Regions from separate parts of the Magnetovibrio massiliensis genome, predicted to be linked through region 2. Evidence: predicted binding sites of a transcription regulator. Region 2 holds the regulator's gene; each other region holds the start of a gene.
The links. Region 2 encodes LexA, which represses DNA repair genes until DNA is damaged. Its sites were predicted from a motif close to ATGTTCTANTTTGGTTC; they were not measured.
Positions count from the first base shown of each region.

Region 1: the regulator LexA is predicted to act here: its motif matches at 785-801, upstream of recA (recombinase RecA).
Region 3: the regulator LexA is predicted to act here: its motif matches at 1,527-1,543, upstream of V5T82_RS14920 (LexA family protein).
Region 4: the regulator LexA is predicted to act here: its motif matches at 4,421-4,437, upstream of V5T82_RS11015 (S24 family peptidase).

Region 1 covers NZ_JBAHUR010000005.1:250,620-256,125, forward strand. The annotation lists gene V5T82_RS08005 (abortive infection family protein) at 1-534, opposite strand, end outside; gene recA (recombinase RecA) at 855-1,934, shown strand; gene alaS (alanine--tRNA ligase) at 2,147-4,786, shown strand; gene V5T82_RS08020 (AraC family transcriptional regulator) at 4,796-5,506, opposite strand, start outside.
Region 2 covers NZ_JBAHUR010000002.1:185,223-190,728, reverse strand. The annotation lists gene gltX (glutamate--tRNA ligase) at 1-524, opposite strand, end outside; gene V5T82_RS03360 (ComEC/Rec2 family competence protein) at 770-2,836, shown strand; gene V5T82_RS03355 (response regulator) at 3,001-3,771, shown strand; gene lexA (transcriptional repressor LexA) at 3,940-4,650, opposite strand; gene V5T82_RS03345 (hypothetical protein) at 4,942-5,370, shown strand; gene V5T82_RS03340 (GNAT family N-acetyltransferase) at 5,385-5,506, opposite strand, start outside.
Region 3 covers NZ_JBAHUR010000014.1:31,992-37,497, forward strand. The annotation lists gene V5T82_RS14910 (hypothetical protein) at 1-10, shown strand, start outside; gene ald (alanine dehydrogenase) at 299-1,411, opposite strand; gene V5T82_RS14920 (LexA family protein) at 1,582-2,178, shown strand; gene V5T82_RS14925 (Y-family DNA polymerase) at 2,566-3,876, shown strand; gene fliN (flagellar motor switch protein FliN) at 3,883-4,152, opposite strand; gene V5T82_RS14935 (class I SAM-dependent methyltransferase) at 4,248-4,934, opposite strand; gene V5T82_RS14940 (lysozyme family protein) at 5,059-5,506, opposite strand, start outside.
Region 4 covers NZ_JBAHUR010000008.1:30,029-35,534, reverse strand. The annotation lists gene V5T82_RS11030 (FAD-dependent oxidoreductase) at 1-194, shown strand, start outside; gene V5T82_RS11025 (lysine--tRNA ligase) at 255-1,865, shown strand; gene V5T82_RS11020 (tetratricopeptide repeat protein) at 1,946-3,694, shown strand; gene V5T82_RS11015 (S24 family peptidase) at 3,704-4,333, opposite strand; gene V5T82_RS11010 (hypothetical protein) at 4,455-4,847, shown strand; gene V5T82_RS11005 (hypothetical protein) at 4,819-5,262, shown strand; gene V5T82_RS11000 (hypothetical protein) at 5,372-5,506, shown strand, end outside.

The sequences.
Region 1 (5,506 bases), on a different contig from region 2:
TTTGCATATGCTTTCCAAAATTGCACATGCGGCATCTACAGCTTGTCTCGGTTGTAGCTCAATGCTTGCAACCGCACGATCATATTCTTCTTTGACGGTCTCAATGGGTCTTTCTTGAAGGCGTTCTTCAAGAGACAGGCTGGCACCAGTGACACCGCCACGAATAATTAACCCACCGCGACGGTATTGCAGGCCTTCTTGCGAGAAGGCTTTGATCAAATCGTTCTGGTGGGATTTAACTTCATCCCATCGCTCATTGTTGACCTGGTAACCCCAAGAGGTGCTGTTTAGGGAGTCGTCTGATGGAATAGGTTGATCCATAAACTCTGCAATTGCTTGACCTAAGTTATCAATTGGTTTGGTGTTTAATGAATTAGCGTCCCTTAACCACTGCATAACTTTAGTGGGCTTACTTCCAGTAGGAACATCTTCTGGAAAACCAGCCGATAAAAACAACATGTCTATTTGGTCATGTGTGTATTCAGATGACACAATACGAGCTACGGTACCAATAAGAGAGGGGGGAATCTTCATGGGATTGTTTGCCTCAATGAGGGAGTTTTCTTTTTCAGTATCAATTTAAAGTACATTCCTTCAGGACAAGGAACAACTATGTCTCTGGTAGTATTGTGCATACGATGTTTCGTGCGATTCTGTCTCGGAATCTGGCAATGTGTGTATGCTGTTGCATGTTTTAATTTTATCAAAAATTGTGAGAACACTTTGTGAACTCATGTTAAATTAATCAATTAAATCAATGAATTAAAATTTATTTTGACAATAAGAACAAAATAGGTACATCCTGGCTTCATTGAACATCTTGTCACGCTATGAAAGATTGGAGCTAGGGGATCATGTCGCAATCAGCTTTACGCTTAGTGGAGAAAGACTCCGTGGATAAAAACAAAGCGCTGGAAGCCGCCGTCTCACAGATTGAGCGCGCTTTTGGCAAGGGCTCGGTGATGAAACTGGGCCAACGCGAAACCGTCGAGGCCGAGGCCATTTCCACCGGATCGATTGGTGTGGACATCGGGCTCGGCATCGGTGGCCTGCCCAAGGGCCGCATCGTTGAAATTTATGGACCGGAAAGCTCGGGCAAAACCACGCTGGCGCTGCACGTCGTCGCCGAAGCCCAGAAGACGGGTGGAACCTGCGCCTTTGTGGACGCGGAACACGCGCTTGACCCGGCCTACGCCAAAAAATTGGGTGTGAACATTGACGAGCTGCTGATTTCACAGCCGGACGGTGGTGAGCAAGCGCTGGAAATCACCGACACGCTGGTGCGCTCCGGTGCCGTGGACGTTTTGGTGGTGGACTCGGTTGCTGCTCTGGTGCCACGTGCAGAACTCGAAGGTGAAATGGGCGACCATCACGTCGGCCTGCAAGCCCGCTTGATGAGCCAAGCTTTGCGCAAACTCACAGCATCGGTGGCGCGCTCCAACACGCTCGTGATCTTCATCAACCAAATCCGCATGAAAATCGGTGTGATGTTCGGCAACCCCGAAACCACCACCGGCGGCAACGCGCTGAAGTTCTATAGCTCCGTGCGCATGGAAATCCGCCGCATCGGTGCCATCAAGGACCGCGACGAAGTGGTCGGCAACCAGACCCGTGTCAAAGTCGTGAAAAACAAAATGGCGCCGCCGTTCAAAATGATCGAATTCGACATCATGTACGGCGAAGGCATCTCCAAAATGGGCGAGCTGCTGGATCTGGGCCTGAAGGCCGAATTGGTTGAAAAATCGGGTTCTTGGTTCTCATGCAACTCGGTGCGCATCGGCCAGGGGCGGGAAAACGCCAAGAACTACCTGCGCGAAAACCCCGAAATGGCCGAAGAGCTGGAGCGTCAAATCCGCGCCAACGCAGGCCTGATCGCCGAAGAAATGCTGGTCGGTGGCCCCGACAGCGACGCGAAGGACGACGCTGAAGAGTAAGGGCTATCACGCATTCCGCATGATCCCCATGCGAAAGACGCGGTTTTGGAGGTTTCCACACACCTCCGGAACCGCGTTTTTCGTTGGGAAATAGGGGCTCTAGAGTGGACAGAGGGCGCTTTCCTTAGTAAAAGCTCTGTTCGGCCTGATCGTGGGAAATATCCCCTGAAACGGCCCCTGAAACAGTGATGAACCATCCGGACCTACGCCCCATGCAAACCGCAAACGACATCCGCAAGGCCTTTCTCGACTTTTTTGGCAAAAACGACCATGAAATCGTGCCGTCGAGCCCCCTTGTGCCCCACAACGATCCGACGTTGATGTTCGTCAATGCGGGCATGGTGCAGTTCAAAAATGTGTTCACGGGTATGGAAAGCCGCGATTATTCGCGCGCGACCACCTCGCAAAAATGTGTGCGTGCAGGCGGTAAGCACAACGACTTGGAAAACGTCGGCCACACGGCGCGCCACCACACGTTTTTTGAAATGCTCGGCAACTTCTCGTTCGGCGATTATTTCAAGGACGACGCCATCGACATGGCGTGGAAACTGATCACCAAAGAATACGGTCTGGACAAAGACCGCTTGCTGGTCACCGTTTACCACACAGATGACCAAGCCTACGACATCTGGAAGAAGGTCGCTGGCCTGCCTGACGAGCGCATCATCCGCATCCCCACGTCCGACAACTTCTGGTCCATGGGAGACACGGGTCCATGCGGGCCGTGTTCGGAAATCTTTTATGATCACGGCGATCACATCTGGGGCGGCCCTCCGGGCACACCGGAAGAAGACGGCGACCGCTTCGTGGAGATCTGGAACTTGGTGTTCATGCAATACGAACAACAAGACGCGGACACCCGCATCGACTTGCCCAAACCCTCCATCGATACAGGCATGGGGTTGGAGCGCATCGCCGCTGTCATGCAAGGCACCCATGACAACTACGACATTGATTTGATGCGCGCGCTCATCGAAGCGTCCGCTGGTGAAACCGGAACCGATCCGGATGGGGATCACCGGGTGTCGCACCGCGTCATCGCCGACCACCTGCGCGCCAGTGCGTTTTTGATCGCCGACGGCGTGCTGCCCAGTAACGAAGGCCGCGGATATGTGCTTCGCCGCATCATGCGCCGCGCCATGCGCCACGCGCATCTGATCGGTGCGGACGATCCGGTCATCTACAAATTGTTCCCAGCCCTGCAAGCCAAAATGTCGGCAGCGTTCCCGGAGCTCAACCGGGCCGAAGCGCTGATCACCGAAACCCTCAAACTGGAAGAAACGCGCTTCAAGAAAACCTTGGATCGCGGTCTCAAGCTGTTGGACGAGGCCACGGGTGACATGGGCGAGGGCGGTGAGCTTGACGGCGAAACCGCGTTTAAACTGTACGACACCTACGGCTTCCCGCTTGATTTGACCCAAGACGCGCTCAAAGCCAAAAACATTTCGGTGGATGAAGACGGCTTCAACACCGCCATGGAAGCGCAAAAAGCTGCTGCCCGTGCCAGCTGGTCGGGCTCCGGCGACGCTGCGACCGATACGGTCTGGTTCGACGTTCGCGATAACGTCGGCGCGACGGATTTCTTAGGCTACAAAACTGAAGAAGCCCAAGGCCAAATCACCGCCATCGTCAAAGACGGCGCGCGCGTGGACGCAGCGTCTGAAGGTGACGAAGTCATGGTGACCGCCAACCAAACGCCGTTTTATGGCGAAAGCGGTGGTCAAATGGGCGACGTCGGCATGTTGCAAGGCGACGGCGTTTCGGTCTTGGTGACGGATACGCAAAAGAAACTGGGCGACGTGCATGTGCACGTGGGTAAAGTCAGTGTTGGCACGCTCAAAGTCGGCGATGAAGTGACGTTGAGCGTTGACGCCACCAACCGCGCCGCCATCCGTGCAAATCACTCCGCCACCCACTTGCTGCACGCGGCTATGCGCACGGAACTGGGCGATCACGTGACGCAGAAGGGCTCGATGGTGTCGTCCGAGCGCCTGCGCTTTGACGTGAGCCACCCCAAAGCGGTGAGCACGGAAGAACTTTCGAACATTGAATTGGCCGTCAACGGTCAAGTGCGCACCAACACCGAAGTCGTGACACGCCTGATGGCTCCAAAAGAAGCCGTCGAAGCGGGTGCTATGGCGCTGTTTGGTGAAAAATACGGCGACGAAGTGCGCGTCGTGTCCATGGGTGCCGAAGACGACAAAGACTATTCGGTCGAGCTGTGCGGCGGCACCCACGTTCAACGCACCGGCGACATCGGCTTGTTGAAAGTCGTGTCCGAAGGTGCGGTCGCGTCCGGGGTGCGCCGTATTGAAGCGCTCACAGGTGCGGCAGCGGTCGAATACTTGGAATCCCAAGAAGCCGCGCTGCAATCGGCCGCGCAGGTCTTGAAGTCTTCCCCGGCTGACGTGCCGACCCGCGTTCAACAGCTTGTGGATGATCGCAAGAAGATGGAACGCGAAATCGCGGATCTGCGCAAAAAGCTGGCGTCCGGCGGTGGCTCTGGCGGGGCTCAAGAAACCAAAGACGTCGGCGGCGTCACATTCGCTCCAACACTGTTGGAAGACGTGCCGGGCAAAGAGCTCAAAAGCTTGGCCGACGACATCAAAGCACAAATCAAATCCGGCGTTGTGGCGCTGGTTTCCGTGTCCGACGGTAAGGTGTCCCTGGTGGTCGGCGTGACCGAAGACTTGACCGACAAAGTCAACGCGGTCGATTTGGTGCGTGCAGGCTCGGCAGCCGTGGGCGGCAAAGGCGGCGGCGGCCGTCCCGACATGGCCCAAGCCGGTGGACCCGATGGCGACAAAGCCCAGGCTGGCCTGGATGCCATCGAAGCGGCACTTGCAGGCTAACTCAGCAGGTTAATCTGAATAATATTTCCCCGGTGTCGTGCCCAACGCACGCTTGAACATGGCGATGAACGCGCTTTGGCTGGTGTAACCGAGATCCAGTGCCACGCGCACCACGGGTTCGTCAGCGGCTAGGCGAACAAGTGCTGCCATGAGGCGTGCTTGTTGCCGCCACGCGCTGAATGTCATTCCGGTTTGTTCCGGGAACAGGCGTGCCAGCGTGCGCACGCTGGCACCCGATACCTTGGCCCAGTCCGCTTGGGATCGGTTGTCGGCAGGCTCGGCGACAATGGCTTCGGCGATGCGTTTGAGCCTTTCGTCCGTGGGCATGGGCAAGTGCAACGGTACGGTTTCCAGCGATTGCGCCATATCGATAATCACGTCCATGATGCGCCCGTCGGGGCCGCCTTCATCGTATTCGTCTTCGATATCGGAGGCATGGCGCAACAGTTCTTGCAGCACCGGCGGCACGACCACCACGGCACAGGTCTTGGGCAGGTTCGCCACCACACCCGGTTCAAAAAAGGCATTGAGCATGCGGCAATCCGTAATGGGCCGCACACCATGGTCCAGGCCGCTGGGTACCCAGACCGCGCGATTGGGCGGCACCACCCATGTGCCATGGACGGTTTTCACCGACATCACCCCCTTATCGGCATAGACCAACTGTTCGCGGGTGTGATGGTGGGTCGGACGCTCGGTCCCCCGGGCGATGGCCCGTTG
Region 2 (5,506 bases):
TCCGTGCGCAGGATGACAAAATCGTCAATGGTGGAGTTGGAGACCGTGACTTGGCCCTGGATCAGGTCCTCAATCACCGTATCGCCGTCGTGTTGCGCTTTGATGCGCACGACATATGTGCCGTCTTGTGGATCATGGTCTTTGTCGCGGCAGCGCCCGTCATAGCCTGTCGAGCGGCCCTCGGCCTTCGCCTTTTCGCGCATCTCGGCCAGTTCTTCGGGCGTGCAGGTGCATTTGTAGGCTTTGCCCTTGGCCAGAAGCTCTTGGGCAACTTCGGCGTGGCGCTCAGCATTTTGGAACTGGGAGACCAGCTCGCCGTCCCAATCCAGGCCAAGCCACTTCATTCCGTTTTGAATGGCGTCGAAGGCTTCTTGGGTGGAGCGTTCGCGGTCGGTGTCTTCAATGCGCAGCAGGAATTTGCCGCCGGTATGTTTAGCATAAAGATAATTGAACAACGCGGTACGGGCACCGCCGATGTGTAAAAATCCAGTAGGTGAGGGCGCGAAGCGCGTTACGACCGTCATGTTTTCCCGGTTATCAGTTTGGACCAAATTGCTGTAATCTTATGCGCGTACATATTCACGGTGCCTAACCATTCGGGTAGGTGTGTAGCACATTGTTTTCGCAATTGCAGCATTTGATGCGGCGTTAGCGAAATGTTTTTTTGAAAAGCTGGCGAATACATACGTCAAACGGCTGAAAAAGGATAGTTAAAATCCTAAGACACAGGATCGATCAGTGGGGGATTTCCCAGTTTTCTGCGGCTTTGGTGGCTGAAAGGCACCGCTGGGCCTTGTGGTCGCCTGTGTTGTTGGGGACGGGAATCGGCCTCTATTTCGCCTTGCCGTTTGAGCCTGCTGGCGCCTTTGGGTTTGGGCTTTTGGTCATCTTGGGCATCTTTTGGGCGATTTCAGTCCTTCGTTTTAAGGCCGTTTCGTGGGTGTTTTTGGCCTTGGTTCTGATTTCCCTGGGGCTTGTGCTGGCCATGGTGCGCACCTGGTGGGTGGCCGCGCCCGCGCTGATCGCAGAAACCGGGCCCGTCACGGTTCAAGGACAGGTCGAGCGGATTGAGGATTTGGAACGCGGCAAACGCGTGACCCTTAGCCATTTGACGGTCACGCGTCTCAGCCCGGATTTGGTGCCTGAACGTGCGCGCATTCGTCTCAGCGCGAAGGTTCTGCCGCCTTTTCAGCCCGGTGATTGGTTGGAAATGCGCGCCAACCTGGCGCCGCCGCCGCCACCCGCTATGCCCGGTGCGTTTGATTTCCAACGCCACAGCTATTTCCAAGGCATCGGTGCGGTGGGCTTTTCGTTTGGTGCGCCCAAAGTCGTGGGGCGTGCACCGGTGCGCGGCATCAATAGCTTGGTTTTTAAATTTAATCAGTTTCGTCTCGAGCTTGCGCGTTCCATCCAAGCCAGCGAGGACGGTGCGACGGGAAAAGTCGCGGCGGCGCTGATGACCGGACAGCGCGGCACAATCCCTGAGGGTGTGATGGAAGACATGCGCCAAAGCGGCTTGGCGCACCTGTTGGCGATTTCGGGGCTGCATGTGGGCCTCATCGCTGGTTTGGTGTTTTTTGCCCTGCGCGGGGCCTTGGCGCTGTGGCCTTCTGTTGCATTGAGCTTCCCCATCAAAAAGTGGGCGGCGGTGGGGGCGATTGCAGCGGCGTTCGGCTATGCCCTGTTGGCTGGGGCTACGGTGCCGACCCAGCGCGCCTTTATGATGGTGTCTTTGGTGTTACTGGCTGTGCTGTTTGAACGCAAAGCCGTATCCATGCGCTTGGTCATGTGGGCGGCGTTGGTGATTTTGGTGTTGTCGCCGGAAAGTGTGTTGGGGGCGAGCTTCCAAATGTCCTTTTCCGCCGTGGTGGCGCTTGTCGCCGTCTACGAAGCTCTGCGCACGCGCGGCTTGTACGCCAAACCTGCACAAACCTTGTGGGGACGGGTGGGGCGCTATCTCTTGGGCGTGGCCATAACGACCGCAGTGGCTGGGCTGGCGACGGGGCTGTTTGCAGCGTTCCACTTTAACCGGGTGGCGGATTTCGGCTTGGCGGCGAACGTTGTGGCGGTGCCCGTCATGGCACTGTGGATCATGCCGTGGGCCATTGTGGGCTTTGTTTTAATGCCGCTTGGCCTGGAAAGCTTGGCTTTGACGCCCATGGGCTGGGGCATTGATGTGGTCCTAGCCACCGCGCACGAGGTCGCCAGTTGGCCCGGGTCGGTCACCTTGGTGCCCGCCTTTCCCGTTTGGGGGCTGAGCCTCATGGTGTTGGGCGCGTTGTGGCTGGCACTTTGGCGGGGCCGGGTGCGTGCATTGGGTGCGCCATTGGTGGCCCTGGGGTTGGTCGGGGCTATTGGGTGGACGTCACAGCCGGATGTTTTGATCCATCAGGATGGCAAATTGGCGGCTGTGGTGGACCATAACGGGGAATATGTGTTCTCAACATTGCGTTCGGCAAAATTTGAACGCGCCATTTGGCAGCGTCGTGCAGGGGCAGGGGACACTGGTAATCGGTGGCAGGAGATGGCGTTCACACAGACGGGTGTGTCTTGCGATGCGCAAGGGTGTCTCTATCGTCTGGGCGGTGGTGTGGTGGCCTTCGCCAAAACGGAAGATGCGCAGCTGGAAGACTGCGCCCTGGCCGACGTGGTCGTGGTCGACACCCCCTTGAATCTCTGCCAAGGGATGAACCACTTGATCAGCCAAGACGATTTGGCTGAAAAAGGCACCCATGCCATTTGGTTTAACGCAGCGGGAAATGTTGCACGGATTGAGACGGTGAACGGTGCGCGCGGCGACAGGCCCTGGGTTATCCGAGAAACGCTCAACCCATAATTTTAGAAGCGTTCAAAGTTGCATGCGAAAAATCTTATAAAAGATTGTGACGGTCTTGTGAAAGGCGTATCATCCTGTATGCAGTTGGCCCATGGGGATGGGCCATATGGGAGTGCCCCAAAACAAATCATAACCGGGGCAAAAGTGAATAGGGGTGGGGCCTCTTGCAGTTTACAAATATCTTGATTGTCGACGACAGTCCGACGGTCTGCGAGTTCATTGCTCGCGGTTTGTCGAAGCAAAACTACCAAACCGTCCAGGCCGTGCGCATGGAAGATGCGTTAAAATACGCCGGGCACACGGTGGATTTGATCATCACCGACATCATTATGCCGGGTATGGACGGCTATCAGGGCATCCGCGAGATTAAAAGCCGTTGGCCGTCGGTCCCTGTTATCGCCATGTCGGCAGGTGCAGGTGAGGGCGGGCGCGATAAAACGCTGCTCAAAGCGCGCAACATTGGTGCTGACGCCATCATGCAAAAGCCGTTTACCATCGAGGCTTTGAGCGAGCGTATTGAATACCTTCTGTCACGCCGGGGCGGGGTCAGCAAAACCCGCGTTCTCATCGTCGAAGATAGCGCCGTTCAGCGCAAAGTCATGCGCCGCATGTTCGAAGACGGGCGCCACGAAGTGTTCGAAGCCGAGACGGCGGAAGAGGCTCTGACGTCTCGTGAAATCGTCGGTGTCGATCTGTTGGTCACGGACATCTTCATGCCCGGTGAGGGCGGTCTGGCGGTGATCGAAAAGATCCGCAAGAACTGGCCCAACATCCGCATTATTGCCGTATCGGGCGGTTGGAAAGACGAGATGATGGGCGAGAAAACCCTCACAGCAGCCGAGCTCGTCGGTGCCGACGCCGCGCTCAAAAAGCCCTTTACACCAAAACAGCTTTTTGAGGTTGTGGATGATGTTTTGGCGCGAGCCGAAGTTTAAGAATTAAACTAAGTCAAATAGATGCACGCATAACATAACCTAAAAAATTAGGTTAAGTTGTCCAGGTATCCGTCATGGCGAGGCGCGAAAGCGACGAAGCCATCCAGGCTGTTCGTTGCGCAGGCAATCTGGATGGAATAGCTTTGCTTGCACGGACGCCTATTGGCTTCAATACTTCCTCAACAACCCCACCAAGCGCCCCTGAACCAGCACGCGGTCGGACCCAAAAATGCGGGTTTCGTGATCTTTGTTGGCGGGTTCCAGGGCCACCGTGTCGCCCTTGGAGTGAATGTACTTCAGCGTGGTTTCTTCGCCGTCCACCAGCGCCACGACGATGGCGCCATTGCGCGCATTTTCGGTTTTTTCGATGATCACCGTATCGCCGTCTTGAATGCCAGCTTCGATCATGGATTCGCCGTCAACTTCCAAGCAGAAGTGATCCCCCACACCGCCCAGCATATCGGGCGGGATGTTAAGGTATTCCGCAGTCTGTTCGATGCCGTGCAGGTGCGTGCCCGCGGCAATGCGGCCCAACATGGGCACTTCGACCATGCCATTGCCGTTGCCGGAATGTGCAGGCGTCGGTTTTGCGCCGAATTGGCCGCGCACGACGTTTCCGGGCGTAGCGGTTTCGGGAGCTGGGGCTTTGCTGCCTGCATCCACGTTTTCCGGCATTTTGAGGATTTCCAAGGCCCGCGCCTTGTGGGGCAGGCGACGGATAAAGCCGCGTTCTTCCAAGCCGCTGATCAGGCGGTGAATGCCGGATTTGGACTTCAGGCCCAGCGCATCCTTCATTTCATCAAATGACGGCGGCACGCCCGTTTCGCGCAAGCGTTCGTCGATCAGCATCAACAGTTGGTGTTGCTTCTTGGTCAGCATGGGTCGTCTCCCCAAATCCACAGGGCACGCATGCGCTGCGGAACAAAACAAAAACATACATATGTTCTACTTTAGTTCTCTTCGATTCGTCAAGCGCGAAATCCAACAAGGGGCTTCAGGACCAAAACCGAGCGCAGTGCAAAGCTGACAAAGCGATTTTTGAACCACAGAGGACACAGAGTGCACAGAGCTATATTTTCTTCTTCTCTGTGTGCTCTGTGTCCTCTGTGGTGAATTTTACGTTGGATGTGACGGAAGGTCGTGATCGTTTAATTGTCAGATCAACCCAGCATGGCCCATAATGGGGGCATGAAACACCACTGGATTGCATGGATTGGGCTGTGCACCATGGGCCTTGTGGCCTGTGACGTGGCAGATCACGACTTTTCGCCCGAAGCGTTCGATTGTGCCACCATTGCCGGGCGGGTGACGGATGAATACAACGAACTGATTGTTTACAAGCTTCGCGAATGGGATAGCGAAGGCATTCGGGGCGTGCGGCTTCGGTTTAGCTATCCGTCCGCAAGCGATCCTGAAGCTCGCACCAAGGACACCATCCAGTGCACATATCCGTTCACATTGGCGAACCGTTCCGACCCCGAACGTATCGTTGAGTTGGACAGCGTCATGTATGGCGGGCGGTATTTGTCGAAACGCGAGCTGCAGTTTCTCAATAAGTCCCCATTTCGCCCCGTACCGATCTTCGAGCTGGCGGATTGATCTTATTTTGACATCTACCCAAAGGTAGGTGGAAAAACCAACTTTCCAGAGAAATCGTCTAAAATTGATGGATTTAGGCTCAATATCGATAAAAAACCGGGAGAAAACGGACTTTTCAGATTTTCGGCTTTCCAGG
Region 3 (5,506 bases), on a different contig from region 2:
TAGAAGATAATGGCATCAGATAGAAATCTCTTTTGTCTTCTCTGCATTAATGAAGCTGGGGGCACTTCTAAGCGGAAAGAGAAGGCGATAGCTAAATTGTTTCTGGTTCATGCGTTCTGGATTTCTTCGCTTCGCTCGCAATGATGAATAATGACTGTCATGCGCGGGCTTGACCCGCGTATCCACGTCTGACCCCCCAGAGTTTGTGGTGGGCAAAGACGTGGATGGCCGGATCAAAGTCCGGCCATGACACATTTACTTTTGTCACGAACTTCGAAATTGAGTTGATGCCGGGTGGTTAGAGAACGATGTCAGCTGCGACGTAATCCACCCCCTGCGCCACCGCCACCGCTTCACACGTCACCTGCCCAGCCATAACATTCAAACCGTTCCTCAAGTGTTCATCATCGCGCATGGCTTGCTCCGCCCCCTTGTCCGCAATGTTCAGGATGAAGGGCAGGGTGGCGTTGTTGAGGGCATAGGTTGACGTGTGCGGAACCGCGCCGGGCATATTGGTGACACAATAATGCACCACGTCGTGCAGCACATACGTGGGCTCCGCGTGGGTGGTGCCGTGGGACGTTTCGAAACAGCCGCCTTGGTCAATAGCGACATCGACGACGACCGAGCCTGGGCGCATGGCTTTGATCATGGCCTCAGATACCAGCTTCGGTGCCGCCGCACCGGGGATCAACACACCGCCCACCACCACGTCGGCGCTGAGCACGTGCTCTTCCAAGGTTTCGCGATTGGAATAGAGCGTTTTGATGCGCGCGCCAAACCGCGCGTTGAGGGCACGTAAGGTTTCGTTGTTTTTGTCCAAGACCACGACCTCCGCACCCGTGCCGATGGCCATGAGAACCGCGTTGGCACCGACCGTGCCGCCGCCGATGACCGTGACTTTGGCTGGCGCAACCCCAGGCACGCCGCCCAAGAGCACACCGCGCCCGCCCGCTGCGCGCTCCAAAGCATGGGCGGCGACTTGGATGGACATGCGGCCCGCCACCTCACTCATGGGGTGGAGCAGGGGCAAATCGCCGCTGGGTGCGGTGACGGTTTCGTAAGCGATGCACGTTGCGCCACTGGTGATCAGGTCGTTGGTTTGCTCAATGTCGGGGGCCAAGTGCAGATAGGTGAACAGGGTTTGCTCAGCGCTCAACTGTTTGCGCTCGACCGCCTGGGGTTCTTTGACTTTGACGATTAGCTCCGCTTTGTCCCAGACTGTGGCCGCGTTGGGCGCAATGTCGGCGCCCGCGTCCACGTAGTTTTGATCCGATGCGCCAACGCCGAGCCCGGCGTGGGTTTCGATCAAGACGCGGTGGCCCAAGTGTAGGGCTTCGCGCACGCTGGCGGGCGTCATGCCGACGCGGAACTCGCCCATTTTGATTTCTTTGGGGACGCCGATGAGCATGGATGTCTCTCCCAAATGTCACGGATTGCCTCTTTTAAGTATGAACTCATGTGGGGTGGTTTCAAGGACTACCGACCAAAATCCGACAACTTTGGGTCTGTCTTGCGCTTGTCAAATGTTCATGTTATGTTCTTTTTTATCGGAGCAAATCGGTTCAGAGGAAAAGTGTCATGTTATCCCATCTTTTTGGTCCCAATACGTCTCGTGCGCGCCGGGCCTATGCGCCCTCGACCTGCGGCTCAGAACGTGGCCCCAACGTCAGCTTGCAAGAGGAGCCCATGGTGGCCCCCGCAGGCGGTGAGGGGGCGCGCTGGGTGTCTTTGGGCGACGGTCAGGTGTGGCAAACCAACACGCGGACCAAGCGTGACTTGCCCATTGTCGCAAGCCCCGTACATGCGGGCTTCCCGTCCCCGGCGGAGGATTACATCGAAGGCTCGTTGGATCTGAACCGCCATTTGGTGCGCCACCCCGCAGCGACGTTCATCGTGCGGGTGCAAGGGGAATCCATGACGGGCGCAGGTATATATCCGGGCGACTTGTTGGTGGTGGATCGCAGTCTTGAGCCCCGGGACGGTCATGTGGTCATTGCCGTGGTGGACGGCGACTTGACGGTGAAGCGCCTGAAGGGCCGTCCAGGCCTTTGGCATTTGGAGGCCGAGCATCCGGATTTCCCCACCATCCCCATGCCCACAGGCGAAGATGGGGACGGGGAGACCTCTGCCATTTGGGGCGTGGTCACCAATGCGGTACGAGACTTGGTGGCGTGAGGAAAAGGTTCTGACGTGTGTATTGAGCAGATGCCCCCCTCACCCCGACCCTCTCCCCCCTATGGGTGGAGAGGGGGATATGGCTGGGGTGCGAACAAAGACCCTCTCCCAGCGGGAGAGGGAGGGACCCGACGTGTTAACGGCGGGAGGGTGAGGGAGAGTTGGATATGACAAAGCTCTTCGCCTTAATCGACTGCAACAACTTCTATGCGTCCTGTGCCTTAGCGAAGCGGCGTAGCCGCGTGCGTTTTTTTATGCGTGAGCAGGGGAACAGGCCATGACCAAGCTGTTTGCCCTCATTGACTGCAACAACTTCTATGCGTCCTGTGCCTTAGCGAAGCGGCGTAGCCGCGTGCGTTTTTTTATGCGTGAGCAGGGGAACAGGCCATGACCAAGCTGTTTGCCCTCATTGACTGCAACAACTTCTATGCGTCCTGCGAACGCGTATTTCGCCCCGACCTGGAAGGCAAACCCGTGGCCGTGCTGTCCAACAACGACGGCTGCGTGGTGGCGCGTTCGGCGGAGATCAAAACCATCGGCATTCCCATGGGGGCGCCGTATTTTAAAGTGCGCCGGGTTTTAGACGACCACAAGGCGTTCGTGTTTTCGTCGAACTATGAGCTTTACGGCGATATGTCGTCGCGTGTCATGTCGGTGCTCAGCCGCTTTAGCCCAGACGTGGAAATCTATTCCATCGATGAAGCGTTTTTGGGTCTCGACGGGTTCGAAGATTGGGACTTGGAAACGTATGCCCGCGAACTGCGCGAAAAGGTGAAAAAATGGACCGGCATTCCCGTGTCCGTCGGCATCGCACCCACCAAGACGCTGGCCAAGATTGCCGCCGAGCGGGTGAAGAAGGACAAACTGCCCGGCGGCGTCAATGTCTTGCGCACCCGCGATACGATTGTAGACGCACTGGCCAATACGCCCGTGGGCGACATTTGGGGTGTCGGGCGGCGCTGGGGCAAGCGCTTCCCGTCGTTGGGGGTATACACGGCACTCGATTTCGCCAACCAGTCCGAACACTGGGTGCGCAAAAAAATGGGTGTGACCGGCGCACGCACGCAGCTGGAGCTGCAAGGCCAGGTGTGTTTCGATATCGACAATCAACCGACGGACAGAAAATCGTGTGTGTCGTCCCGGTCGTTCGCCAAAACGGTGGAGGATTTGGATCAGTTGAAAGACGCGGTGGCGACTTTTGCAGCGCGCGCGGGTGAACGCTTGCGCCAAGGCGGTTTGGTGGCGGCGCAACTGAACGCGTTTGCGGTCACCGACAGGCACAACCCCCACGCCGCCCAATATCACGCCAGCGCGACAGTGGCGCTGCCCAATCCGTCGAACCTGACACTCGATTTGACCCGGGCGGCGTTGCAGGCCTTTGTGAAGGCTTACCGTCCGGGCTTTCGTTATAAAAAAGCGGGGGTGATGTTGCTCGAGCTCGCACCTGCAGGGGAAATGCAGCCGACTTTGTTTGCGCGCTCAGAAATGGATCAGGAAAAGGCCCTGCGCCTGCAAGATGCGCTGGACCATCTGAACGGCGCGCAAAGGGGTGGGCGCGATCTGGTGCGCGTCGGCGCGGGCGGCATTGAGCCTGAAACCAAAACTGGGGCGAAAAAAGGCTGGCATTTGCGCCGCAATTACAAATCGCCGCGCTACACCACCCAGTGGAGCGAGCTGGCAACCGTTCAAGCTTGTTAAATGGAATTAGCGACCAACATTGGTCTTGTAGATCTTGGTCATGGTGATGGCCAGGTGATCTTCGACCACGACCACTTCGCCGCGTGCGATCAGGTTGCCATTGGCTTTGATTTCAATGTCTTCGCCGACGGTGCGTTCCAGTTGCACCACAGCGCCACGACCCATCTTCAACAGCTGGCTTACCTTCATATTGGTGGTGCCCAAAACTGCTGTGACTTCGAGAGGCACATCTAAAAGTGCCTTATCTTCGTCTTCTTCGTTGATGCCGTCTGCCATAGTCCGCGAACCTGCGAATCGTTTCCAAGAGCCTCAGTATAGCTCCAGAAGTCTTAAACGACCATGAATCGGGTGAAAGAGGTGGTTTGGTGCGATCACGCTTTGGTGAACAAGTTGACGCGCATGGGCTGATCGAAGGTCGAGCCCTTGTCCGTCGGCTCACCTAAACGTTCGAAATTACTGCGCAGTTGAGCATCAAAATCTTGAACAGCTTGTTCGTGTTCGGGATTGATGCGCAGCATGCGTTCGACGAAGCTGTCGTAATCTTTGTGAAAGGCGGGATGAATGTAAGTGAATTCATCGTCTTGGCTCAGCGCAAAGGTTTCCGACTTTTGCAGAGTCTCATAGGCTTTTGCGCGCACCACGGTTTCATCGTGGACAGGTTGCATCAGTTCAAAGTGCGGGCCGTCGGCGACAGGCTCGCAGACATAGAGCTTGCCGGACGATTTCAGCACCCGCGCAGCCTCGCTCAAAGCTTGGTCCATGCTGTCCATGGGCACGTGGTGAAGCGAGTTAAAAAACACTACAATGTCGATGGAGCCGTCCGAAAACGGCAAGTCTTCGGCACGCCCGTCATGAAACACTTCATCGCCCACGGGTTTTTCTGCGTGCGCTTTTTCCAGCATTTCTGAACTGCATTCGACACCAATGACTTTGGCGCCATGACGCGTCATCAAACGCACCAAATGGCCTTCACCACAACCGATGTCGATGATTTTCTGACCTTGAAGTTCAAGGGTTGCGGTCAAAGCTTCAGAGTTTGAACGGCGGTGAGCGGTCATGGGGAGTTGGTCCGTAGGGATAAAGATGTCTGGAAAATATGGGGCCTAGATGCCCGAGCGCAATAGGCCATAGGTAGGAGGCGAAATATTTAGCGAGGATGTGAGCCAAAAGCAACGTAGATCGTCAATTGACACCGTTTTTCGCGTGGCGCAAACGCCAGGAGGCCAATTGCTCTTGGCGGCGCTGGGCAAACAGCTCTTCGCGGCTTTGCCCCTGAGGCTGCATCAGGTGCGCGCCGGGTTTCAAAGCGTTAAGACGGTTGGCGATTTCTTGGCCCGGGCGCATGCCATTGCGGCGGATTTTGAACGAGCGGTTGATGCGCTTGCTGGCGTCAAGCTGAGGTTTGCCAGACGCCGTGACGATGCTGTCCAGCGTGCCGGGTTCGGGTGCACGAACAGGTGCAGGTTCAACGGTTTTAGGTTCGGCGATGGCGGTGCGAAATTCTGCCGATGTGGTTTTGTGCCACAGGGCCGTGACCTTTTTGATGTATTTTTGATTGAGTTCCGGCGTGAACGAATGGTAATCCCCTGCGGCCTGCATCCAAGAATGAGATAGCGCCTTGCGCTCGCTG
Region 4 (5,506 bases), on a different contig from region 2:
AGATTTGTGCTCAGTGCCTCCAACGTCACGTGGACCCGGAAACGGGGGTGGAAAGCGTGGTGTTCACCTGCTTCAACCAAGACCAGCCCCAAGACTTGGTGGACTTCGGCTGCTTGAATTCCAGGCTCAAGCAAAATGCCATAGCGGAAAAGCTCACCGCGGCCTGGATTGAGCATTGCCACAGCACTGGTTGACGTACCCTGTGCGAGGTCGTAATTTGCGCCCTCATTCCACTCTTTCTTAGGTTTCAAACCATGCCTTTCCAGCCGGATACGCCCATTTCCAAAGTCCATGAATTGGCCGAGCATTCCAATGCTTGGCCCTTCGCCGAAGCGCGCGCTTTGGTCAAGCACTTGAAGGGCAAGGTGCCAGAGAAGGGCTTTGTGCTGTTTGAAACCGGCTACGGCCCGTCCGGCCTGCCGCACATCGGCACGTTCGGTGAGGTGGCACGCACGACTATGGTGCGCAAAGCCTTTGAAACGCTCACCGATATGCCGACCAAGCTGTTTGCGTATTCCGATGATATGGACGGGTTTCGCAAGGTGCCGACGAACCTGCCGAACCAAGAGATGCTGGGCGAGCACATCGGTAAACCCTTGACGTCGATTCCCGATCCGTTCGGAACGCACGAAAGCTTCGCGCATCATAACAATGCGCGTCTGCAAGCGTTCTTGGACGGTTTTGGCTTTGACTACGAATTCAAATCGGCCACCGAAGAATACAAATCGGGCCGTTTGGATCAGATGCTGTTGCAAGTTCTGCAAAATCACGAAAAGGTTTTGGACATCATCTTGCCAACCTTGGGCGAAGAGCGCCGCGCGACCTATTCGCCGTTCCTGCCCGTGTGTCCCGACACCGGCATCGTGTTGCAAGTGCCCGTGATCGAAACCAAACCCGACGACGGCACCATCGTCTACAGACGCGAAGACGACACGTTGGTCGAAACCCCGGTGACGGGCGGCCACTGTAAACTGCAGTGGAAAGCCGACTGGGCCGGACGCTGGACCGCGTTGGACGTGGACTATGAAATGTCCGGCAAAGATTTGATCGAAAGTGTCAAACTCGGCAGCCGCATTTGTCGTGCTATCGGGGGCACACCGCCGTTGAACCTGACGTACGAATTGTTCTTGGACGACAAGGGCGAAAAGATTTCCAAGTCCAAGGGTAACGGGCTTTCCATGGAAGACTGGCTGCGTTACGCCACGCCGGAAAGCCTGAGTTTGTTCATGTACCAAAAGCCCAAAACGGCGAAGCGTTTGTTTTTCGACATCATTCCGAAAAACGTCGATGAATACCTGACGTTCTTGGGTAAGTTTGGCGAACAGGAAGAAAAAGACCAGCTCAACAACCCGGTCTGGCACATTCACGGCGGCCAACCGCCTCAGCCCGAAGCTGAGGGTTTGAGCTACAACATCTTGCTCAACCTCGCCAGCGTGTGTGGGTCAGACGACAAGGCTGTGTTGTGGCACTTCATTACACGCTATGCGCCCGACGCCACACCGGAAAACTCGCCGATCTTGGATCAACTGGTGGGCTACGCCATCAACTACTACACGGATTTTGTCAAACCGACGAAGCAGTATCGTGCACCAAACGACGCAGAACGGACGGCCTTGGAAGCTTTGAAAGCCAAGCTGGAAACTTTGGGCGCGGATACATCCGCCAGCGATATTCAAACGGAAGTCTTTACGGTCGGAAAAGAGCACGGCTTTGAAAACCTGCGCGACTGGTTCAAGGCGTGTTACGAAGTTCTGCTGGGCCAAGAACAGGGGCCGCGCATGGGCAGTTTCATTGCGCTCTACGGTATCAACGAAACCGTCGACTTGATCGCCAAAGCGTTGGCGGGCGAAGACATGAGCGCTTAACCCGTCTTTAGCACAATCCCCTTATAAACAAGGGCAGGCTCGGTTAATCTGAGCCTGTTCTTTTTTTTGGGGATGTGCTCATGAGCGTTCAAAAACAACTTCAGCAGGCCCTACAACTCCACCAATCGGGCCACGTCGCGGACGCGGCGGATTTGTACGCGGCTGTGTTGCGGGCCGATCCCAAAAATACCGATGCGCTGAACTTGCTGGGTTCGATCTTTATTGAATCCGGTCAGCTGGATACGGGCATTCAGTTGTGTCAGGAAGCGGTGAACACGGCGCCGGACTTTTTTGTGCCGTATGTGAACCTGGGCAATGGCCTGCAAGCCGCCGGACGATTGGAAGAGGCCGCAAACGCGTTTCAAAAGGCCGTGGACCTTAACGCCAACAGCGCCATTGTTTATTCAAACTTAGGTAGTGCTCTCAATGCTTTGGGGCGATTTGACGAAGCTGCAGAGGCCTGTGAAGACGCGGTGAAGTTGGAGCCCGGGTTTGTTGGGGCCTATACCAACTTGGGCAACGCGCGACAAGGGCTCGGCGATGATGAAGCCGCTCTAAGCGCCTTTCAAAAAGCGGTGGAGTTGAACCAGAACGATTCCGACGCACAGTACAATTTGGGCACGCTGTTCAAACGTCTGGAGCATTATGACGATGCGCTGGCGGCCTTGGAGATTGCGGTGAAGCTCGATCCCAATCACGTCGACAAACTTTACAACCTGGGCCTGACATTGGGTGAACTCAGCCGGTATGAAGAGGCGGAAGTGCACTACCAAAAGTGCTTAGCCTTCGCACCGGATCACGAAGACGCCTTAAACAATCTGTCGGCCACGTTGAAAGAGTTGGGTCGCCTGGACGAGGCTGAGGATTATATCCGTCAAGCCTTAACCGCCAATCCGGATAACGATGAACTTCACTGGAACCTCGCATTGGTGCTGTTGCAACAAGGCCGGTACGAAGACGGCTGGGCCGCATACGAACATCGTTGGGACGCGCCCGGGTTCACCACGCCCAAGCGAGATTTTGGCAAACCAGCTTGGAACGGTGATGAGGCAGGGGATCAAACACTGCTGATCCATGCCGAACAAGGTTTTGGGGATGCCATGCTCATGGCACGCTTCGTTCCCTGGGCCGCCAAACGCAGTCAGGCCGTGCATGTGGAATGTCGCCCGGGGTTGGAACGTTTGTTCGCGACCTTAGACGGTGTCGCCTCCGTCACATCATATGGGGACAGTTTACCCACATTTGATTGCCACATCGCCATGATGAGTTTACCCCACTCTTTTGGCCTGACCTTGGACACTATTCCCGCCGACGTGCCGTATCTGAATGTACCGGACGGTATCGAAGCTGATCCCTGTATTGGCGAAGCGGACGGACTGAAGGTCGGCGTTGTGTGGGCGGGCAATCCGACGCGCATCAAAGACAATGAACGCTCTTGCGATCCTGATCTGTTTCGCCAGCTGGCCGAGATTGACGGCGTGAGCCTGTTCAACCTGCAGATGGGCCATGGTGCAGACGGCTATTCAGTCTTGAGCGAACTGGACAATGTGTTTGATGTGACGCCGGGCCTGAACGATTTTGCCGATACAGCCGCGCAAATTGACGCCCTGGATTTGGTCATCACTGTCGACACAGCCGTCGGGCATTTGGCCGGAGCCCTGGGCAAACCCGTATGGGGACTGCACGCGGCGAATGCCAGCTACCTCTGGCTACAAGAGCGTGAAGATACACCGTGGTATCCCACCATGCGCCTGTTCCGCCAAACCACGCGAGGTGATTGGGCGGGCGTGATGGAGCAGGTGGTGCAAGAGCTGAAGGCTTTTAAGTAGAAACTAGGCTTACTGCTGTGCCCAAATGATGCGGGCCATCCAGTCGATGTCGGCGAGGGCGAATTCGCGATTTTCGTGATCGGGGTTGAAAGAGCCAAGCTCGATGCGCTGGGCGGTTTTGCGCAGCAGGACTTTGGCCATGACCTCGCCACCAGAAGTTTTGACCACCACACGATCCCCGCGCCGAATGTCCGCTTCGGGGGAAACAATCACAATATCACCGTCGCGAAAGACCGGGTCCATGCTGTCGCCGGAAATCTCCAACGCATAGGCATGTCCGTCCGTGGTGCCGGGAATGGGCACCGCATCCCAACCGCCACCGGTGGGGTATCCCGCATCGTCGAAAAATCCTTCCGCGCCCGCTTGGGCAAAGCCGATCAAGGGCACGTTGCGAGGTGTTGGGGTTTCACCGTTTTGAATATAAGCGGTGAATTGAGACAGATCCGCGCCCGTGGCTTTGAGGATTTTGGCAATGCTTTCGGTGGACGGCCAGCGTTCCTTCCCCTCGCGCGTGGTGCGCTTGGATTTGTTGAAGGTGGTGGGGTCTAAGCCCGCCTGACGCGCCAATCCTGACGCAGAATAGCCATAGGCCTGCGCGAGCTTGTCGACTGCTTTCCAAACATCTGCATGTTTCATAATGGGAAGATTATCACATCAATGTGTAAATATGTCATTAGGACAAAATTCCAACACCCTGTTGACATAGGAAAAAATGACGATTATGTAGAACATAACGGGAACATCAAATGGAGTTTATCTTATGCCGCGTACACGCATTATCGCCAACCCCCTGCCTGAAAAAGACATCATAGCCTTTGGCAGTGCAGAGGAAGCTTGGTTTTGGTTCATACGTTCAGAGCGAGCACGCATGGAAGGTGCACGGCTTAGCCGCGATGCATCGGATACGACACGGCCTTGCGAGCCGGACGACATTTACCGAGCCGTGATGCGTTTGCATCAAAAACGTGTGATCGGCCGCCACCATTTAAAAACATTGGCGCGGTTTGGCTGGCGCGAATGCCCGCCCGATTCGCGGGTGCGCCAAGAGCAATACGATGTGCAGTTATGGGATGACGCCTTGGATCGTTTGACCACGGAGCTCAAGGCCAAAGGGATTGTAGAACATGAACAAAACACCGGACAATCCGCATAAGCATGACGCCCTGGGCGGAGGGATGAAACGCGCGATCGTCGCCTTTGGCGGAAGCCCCGAGCTGAAGGTCCTGCGCTACTTGCGCCCGGGATATCGTCATTGTTTTGCGTTCATTCAATCCCAGGGAACGTGGGTCATGTACAACCCGCTTTCCATCGGTACAGAAATCGAGGTTTGGCCTGGACACAGCGAGACCCAATTGCGTCACTGGCTACAGCAAAACGGTTATAGGCTCATTGACACAGAGATCCAGGCGCTGCGCCCCATGGCATTGCCGTGGGCGGTCTTCAGTTGTGTGGAGGCGGTGAAGCGTGTGCTTGGCATCCGGGCCCCTTGGGTTATGACCCCGTGGCAACTGTTTAAACATTTAAATCAAAATATAGGAAAAAAGTCGTTGACAGGAGCGATTCATTAGGTTAAAAATCCTCTTAACGACCACCACAGGTGCGTCTAAAGCAAACCCGGCACTGAAATGTGTCGGGTTTTTTCATGTTCACACCCCTGAATACAAGGAGACCCGAATTATGGGTGGATTGACTTCATCGCCACCGTCGCCCCCGGCGCCGGTATATGAACAACCGGCTGTTGATCCGACAGTCGAAGCCGAGCGTAAAGCCCGTCTTGAAGGTATTGAGCGTCGCCGCCGTGGGCGGGCCGCC